2 regions of the Shewanella sp. Actino-trap-3 genome follow, and region 2 is predicted to be linked to the other one. Evidence: predicted binding sites of a transcription regulator. Region 2 holds the regulator's gene; the other holds the start of a gene.
The links. Region 2 encodes FliA, which starts transcription of late flagellar genes. Its sites were predicted from a motif close to CTAAAGNTNNNNNNNNNNNNGCCGATA; they were not measured.
Positions count from the first base shown of each region.

Region 1: a site for FliA is predicted at 2,561-2,587, ahead of CXF80_RS01695 (flagellar protein MotY). Genes of this name have one in related genera too.

Region 1 covers NZ_PJCE01000001.1:383,746-387,457, reverse strand. Annotated here, with positions in the region: gene ybgC (tol-pal system-associated acyl-CoA thioesterase) at 1-273, opposite strand, end outside; gene CXF80_RS01695 (flagellar protein MotY) at 1,658-2,527, opposite strand; gene rnt (ribonuclease T) at 2,715-3,380, shown strand; gene CXF80_RS01685 (peroxiredoxin) at 3,522-3,712, opposite strand, start outside.
Region 2 covers NZ_PJCE01000001.1:1,805,647-1,809,358, forward strand. Annotated here, with positions in the region: gene CXF80_RS07655 (protein phosphatase CheZ) at 1-449, opposite strand, end outside; gene cheY (chemotaxis response regulator CheY) at 463-846, opposite strand; gene CXF80_RS07665 (RNA polymerase sigma factor FliA) at 891-1,610, opposite strand; gene CXF80_RS07670 (MinD/ParA family protein) at 1,603-2,484, opposite strand; gene flhF (flagellar biosynthesis protein FlhF) at 2,489-3,712, opposite strand, start outside.

The sequences.
Region 1 (3,712 bases), 1.4 Mb from region 2:
CTGGTGAAATACCAACGACACTTTTTTTAATTCTATAACCTTGGATTCAACAACTAAATCCTGTTCAAACTTTGCCGCTTTACGAAAATCTATTTCTACATGTTTAACGACAAAAGCAATATCTTCTGCCAACAGTTCTGCTTGGCGAACACCCAGTGCTTTTAACCATTGAGTACGAGCTCGTTCAAAAAATTTTAAGTAATTCGAATGATACACAACACCACCCGCATCGGTATCTTCGTAATAGACTGAAATAGGCCAAACAAACATAATTTGAACATCAATTTTTAGGTTGTAAAAGTTGGCTTACTATACCGAGTACCAACACGCTTGTGAATAATGTACTAAGTGAAAAGCAGACTTTATTTTGCTCAAAATGCGCTTAAACACACGAAAAACCTCAGAAACTGTAAGAGATGAAGCTTTATTAATGTATTTTCCAAAAAAATTAACGACCTATTAAACAAAACATGGCATACAAATAAAACATTTATTGGTGACAACGGCCTAGTTCTAGCCACTTAAAAACCTAAAAAAGCCTTAAAAGCAACGCGGCCAAGGTGAACGTAAACCGCGCACTGCAACTTATCATCCCACGCCCTGTAAAATGTAAACATGAATAAAATATCATCTAATAATATTGGATGCTTACGTTGTCAGTAATCAAGTCTTCAGTGATTCAAGAAGGGAGATTATTCAGCGCGTTTATCACTGGATATGAACTTAGCCTCACAAAGACATTTTCGGAGTTTATTCTGTTTCAGATATAAGTAGCTTGATGATGTTTACCTTGGTTAAGAGCCATATTTATCAACATCAAGAAGATAAACATGCTTTATGTCACAGCAAGATATATTCTATTTGTTAAATAATATTGTTTTAAAATTAACTAATCCGAATAATTATGCATTAAATGTATATAACAAACTAAAAAACCACTATATAAGCCGTTCAGCGTATAAAAACCATATTAAGATCACTAAAAAGCATTAGTTTTACTAATCATAATGCGTATTTTTTCTAGTTTGCCAGATGAGTGTATTCATTCTACTATGACCTTGTTTTCAGGACACATCTGATTTAGATGTTGAAAACCAAGAACGCCAAACTGATGTAACCCAATACTTCAGTTATCCTTAGTTCTTATGTTTGACTTCCTTCCTTAAATTTGTTGATTGCAAATTATTTAGCCCACTTGGATTAAGTGGGTCTTTTTTTGCCTTTTTTTCAGTATCTTCATAAACAAACTTATAAGCGAACAAATTAGAGCATTTCAATTCAAGCCATTTAATGGAGAAAAAATTGAGTCTTTCTAATCAATATGGAGGAAAACGAGACACGCTTGCATCGCTTTACTCGTTAGGCTCTAAAAGAGCAACAATCGTTTGCAAATGACTCTTTTATATTAGTATTAGCTTGGTCTAACGAATGTTGAATGACCGCCGAGTGAGGCCTTATTGATGAGCGTTGATATAATGCCTTAGCGTGGAAAACCCGTTTATTGATTATTATTTATATCTCAATGGTATCGAGAAAAAGAGGCTACTGTGGCGGAATATACATACAACAACTGAATAAATAGATAGCTAATCTTGTTACGGGCTAAATAGGGTCAATACTGCGCTTAGTAGTGCAGTTAATAAGACATTAGGTGGGTTTATATCGGCTTGGTTATTTTAATCACAACTCTGCGGTTCATCTTACGTTCTTCAGCAAGGTCATTGCCAGTAACATGACGTTTTTCGCCATGCCCCTCGGTATGAATACGATCTTTAGTAATACCGCTAGCAATTAAAATATTTTTCACTGAGTCAGCCCGTTTATCTGACACCTTTTGGTTAACCAAGCGCCCACCGTAGCTGTCAGTGTAAGCATCAATAAGAACGAGTTCCACTTCAGAGTCATAAGACAAATAGCGCTGTATTTTTTGTAATTGGTGGGTAGAGAAACGCGTCAGATCGACCCCGCCTTCTTGGTAATGTAATACCGTAAAAGCAATATCATCAAAACTGTAAGGCAGCAAATTAGCTAAACAAGCACGAAACTCACGATATTTACCGCCAAAATTAGCCGACGACAATCCCACTGCAATCTTAGCGTTGTGATTATACCAATCAGCATAGTAAAAAGTGGGTTCCATTCCTTGACTCAATTCATTCAACATCGACCAAGCGGCTTTTTTGGGTACTTCACCATTAAATTGCTTGTTGTAAGTCAGTTGGGTGATTTCTTTGGAATTATGCCCAGGACGCCAACTCGGAGCTCGGCTAATTAATGTTGCCTTGGTCACCGCATCAGGCTTAAGCCACATATCTAAGGTGAAGTTTAAATTCAAATCTTTACCTGCCCTACTGGTAAACACCGCGCGACCATAGTCAGGAATATCATGTTCAAGACGACACTCTATCGGATTACTCTCACCAATGCGCCATGCTGAGTTTTCGAGCGACGCCACGTAGTGCCTCAAATCAGCATTAGCCGTTGAGCAAAGACACAAACTTGCGAGAATTATCAGTTTTCGCCACATAAAAACACCCTATATACCTGATTACATACTTTCTATCGGCCACAAAGTCAGTTCCTTTAGTCAACAATCATGTTTAATCGATGATAAAAACCACAATCAAACATGACACTGAGCTTGAGTTTGCGCATAATACTCGGCCTACATCATTTGCACCGATGAATGATAGCTATTGAGGATAAAGACTGTAATGACTGATATTTGCGACGCTAATAAGTTTAAACACCGCTTTCGTGGTTATTTCCCTGTTGTTATCGATGTCGAAACTGCGGGTTTTAATGCCAATACCGATGCGTTGCTTGAAATTGCCGTCAGCTTATTAAAAATGAATAGTGATGGGGTCATTGAACTTGATAAAACCCTTCATTTTCATATTGAGCCTTTTGAGGGCGCGAACCTAGAGCCTGAATCTTTAGCTTTTAATGGTATCGATCCCACCAACCCACTTCGTGGTGCGGTAGACGAAAAAGTCGCTTTGTTAGAGATTTTTAAAGAAGTCAAAAAAGCCCAAAAGGCAGTAGATTGTCATCGCAGTATTATTGTCGCTCACAATGCCGCTTTTGACTTAGGGTTTGTGAACAAGGCCATAGAACGAAACGGTTTAAAGCGCTCTCCTTTTCATCCTTTTGCGAGCTTTGATACCGCAACACTTGCTGGCCTTGCTATTGGGCACACGGTATTGGCTAAAGCGTGTAAAATGGCTGGCATCGATTTCGACAACAAAGAAGCGCATTCAGCATTATATGATACCGAACGCACCGCCGAATTATTTTGCCTTATCGTCAATCGTTGGAAAGCATTAGGTGGTTGGCCATTAGCCGCTGTGGAAGAGAAGAGCGATCCAGCCAGCGAATAATGGATACTAGGTAACTTCCGCTCGGGATAACAATTGCATCTCAAGCAGGCTATATCGCCCTAGAACGGTCGATAAAAATAGTAATATTACTCAATAAAAAAGCTGCCGAAGCAGCTTTTTTATTGTCTCTAATCCGCTAGATTATAGCTTGTCAGAGTTATCTCTTAAGTATGCTGCGACACCTTCTGTGCTAGCAGTCATGCCTTTTTCGCCTTTTGACCAGCCAGCAGGACAAACTTCACCGTGCTCTTCATGGAACTGAAGAGCGTCGATCATACGGATCATTTCGTCAACGTTACGGCCTAATGGTAAATCGTTAACCACTTGGTGAC
Region 2 (3,712 bases):
TCGCTATGCGACATAAACTGTTGAACATCATGACAAAGTGACTTAAATTCACCCAATTCTATATCACGACGCATCAATTTATCCCACATGGGCGTCACTGATTGTATATTGCTAATGATGGTATCGGCCAAAGGAAGACATTCTTCAACTGCATCCATGGTTTTATTTGCAGCTTGTTCTGTCATATCGATAACATAGTTCAACCTTTCTTTAGCATCCGGTATTTCGGTATTCGCTAATTCAGATAAACGGTTATCAACTTGGAAATCTTTTAGTGCACTGTGGAGTTGTCGAGTTAACTTACCGACTTCTTCAAAAAGCTCACGCTGCAATGGCGTGGCAAGCTCTCTGATGTAATCATCAGCTTTTTCTTGATTACCCGAGGTAAGTAATTCAACAAGTTCTTGGGCTTGTTCAAGAGTGACCAAGCCCGATATTGATGCCTGCATGACTAATCCTTGGTTATGCGAGTCGTTCAAAGATTTTATCTAGCTTTTCTTTTAACGTAGCGGCGGTGAAAGGTTTTACTACATAACCATTTACACCAGCTTGCGCTGCAGCAATAATTTGTTCACGCTTAGCTTCAGCGGTTACCATCAATACAGGTAAATGCTTTAACGAATCATCAGCACGAATGGCTCTAAGTAAATCAATACCTTGCATTCCAGGCATGTTCCAGTCTGTTACTACAAAATCAAAATCGCCTTTTTGTAACATTGGTAGGGCTGTTGAGCCATCATCTGCTTCTTGAGTATTATTGTATCCCAAGTCTCGCAACAAGTTCTTAATGATACGCCTCATTGTTGAAAAATCGTCAACAATAAGAATCTTCATATTCTTGTCCAAGGTTTCCTCCGGTGAGCTGACTCTCGTTCGCTCTATATAAGTTATTATTCTTGTGTCCAATGCTTGAGTTTGGCTTTTAACCTGAGCATTGCCTGACTTAATATCTGGCTTACTCGCGATTCGCTAACTTCAAGGATTGCACCAATTTCTTTTAAATTTAATGCTTCGTCATAATATAACGACAGCACTAACGCATCTCTTTCTGGCAATGTCTTAATTGCTTCAACCAATGCAGATTGAAATTGAATTTCAGCAAGCGAGTCAAAGGTTTCATCTGGCGATTCGTTGTCTGTGATTAACACATCTTGCGCAACACCAAGATCTTCTATACCGATGATTTTACCAACAGAAACATCATTTAAGATGTGATGGTATTCATCAAGCGACATATCAAGTTTTTCTGCAATTTCAGTATCATGAGCATCACGTCCAAGCTTCTGCCCTAATTCATCAATCACTTGTGCTACACGACGATTATTACGATGAACTGAGCGTGGAACCCAGTCACCTCGGCGAATTTCATCTATCATTGCACCACGAATTCGGATACCAGCAAAGGTTTCAAATTTGGCCCCTTTACTATCATCAAATTTTGATGAGGCCTCAAGCAACCCCATCATCCCAGCTTGTAATAGGTCATCGAGTTGCACCGATGCTGGTAATCTTGCCAGCATATGATGAGCAATTCTTTTAACCAGCGGTGCATACTGTTCAACAATAGATGTTTTGTTATCGAACTGAGTATACGCTGCGGCTTTATTCACCCGTTCTTCCTTCTTGTATCGGCTTACGTTGTACAAGACGTTCAACAAAGAATTCTAAATGGCCGCCGGGCTGTTGTGGCACCGGCCAGGTCATAACTTTATTGGCTAATCCATGGTAAGCAATAGCTGAAGGAGATTTAGGATACGCTTCAACAACTAACTTTTGCTTACGAACCGCTTTACGTAAATTCTCATCAAAGGGTATTGTTGCAACCAGCTCTAAAGCAACATCTAAAAATCTATCGGTCACTTTACTCAGTTTTGCAAATAATTCCATACCTTCTCGTAAACTACGCACCATATTTGCCACAATTTTGAAGTGGAACACACCATGCTCGCGACTTAAAATTTTAATCAGTGCATAAGCATCGGTAATCGATGTCGGCTCGTCGCAAACAACAATTAATACATCCTGTGATGCACGAGAAAAACTCAGCACCATATCTGATATTCCGGCAGCAGTATCAACAATTAAAATATCGAACTGAGTACGCATTTCACTAAATGCACGGATAAGTCCGGCATGTTGTGCTTGCGTCAATTCAACCATCGCTTGAGAACCTGACGTAGCAGGAACAATACCGATCCCTTTGGGTCCGCGCACAATGATGTCATCTAATTCGGCATCACCGGACAAAACATGAGATAAATTTTTCTCAGCGCGGATCCCCAGCATGACATCGACGTTGGCTAACCCTAAATCGGCATCAAGTACTAATACGCGTTTGCCTTTTTCAGCTAATGCAACGGCGGTATTAATTGACACACTGGTTTTGCCCACTCCGCCTTTACCACCGGATACGGCAATTACTTTAACTTTATCGTTATTTGGTTGATTCATCATACGTAAACCACTTGCTTGATCCCGTGTCATAACTTTACTCAAATGCATAGGCGTTGTCATTAGACCACGCTGTGTCTTGTGACGATTGTTGTTCTGTTTCATTTAATGCCGCCAGAGCCTGCTTAGCCAACTCTAGGGTATCAGCCACTTTCATGTCCTCAGGAACACGTTGGCCGTCAGTAACATAGCTCAATGGTAACTCATTTTGAATCAATACGCTCAAAGCACCTGCAATTGATATTGATTCATCTAACTTGGTTAAAATCGCACCCGCTAATGGGATCCGTTTAAAATGTTCAACCGCATCTTGCAATACGCGACGTTGACCGGTCGCCGACAAGACTAAGTAGCTCCTAATTGGAATTCTACTATTGGCTGTTAAATTATCTAGTTGCTGATATAAACGCATATCTCGCTGCCCCATACCCGCCGTATCAATTAACACTAACTTACGATTTCTAAACTGATAAAGAATTTGTTCTAATTCAGTTAAATCATGAGCTTGTTTAACCGGACAGCCCATTATTTTGCCATAAGTGGCTAATTGCTCATAGGCGCCAATACGGTAATGATCTGTGGTAATCAATGCGACCTGCTCTGGTCCATGATGGGCGGCAAATCGGGCGGCAATTTTAGCTAAAGAAGTCGTTTTACCAACACCCGTAGGACCCACAAATGCCACAACACCACCCCGTTTGACAATATCATCGCCTTGGTTGTCGAGTAAGTTGGCTAAACTTTGCGGTAATGCGCGCACTAAATCTGCTGGGGTGTAATGTTGGCTTAATCCCGCTAGTTTAGCAGCTACTGCCGGAGAAAACTCTGCGGCAATCAATTTACTTTCAAGCATTGCTCCCACAGGATCGGTCCGCTTTTTTTGGTCTTTCATTAACGATGAAACTTGATGAGTTAATAAGCTACGTAATGAAGCCATTTCTTCACGCAGATCATCCATATCGCCTGAGTGGTTTTTATTATTTTTTGTTGGTTTGTCAGAGACGGATTGCGGTGGCAAGTTCGACGCGGGTTTAGCCGACTTTGCACCTTGTAATTGGCGGGCCCATTCAGGTAACTCTGGCTCGTCTTGTTGCACGGACATTTGTTGTGTCATGCGATTGTGTTGTTTTTCAAGTAATGCCTGTAACGAATCTGCTGCCGCAGGAGGATTGACCTTCGATTGGGCTTTTATGGCAGGTTTAGCGCCTAAAGACACCTTGTCTTCGCTCACATCCATAAAACCCGTGGTCGGCGCTTGTGA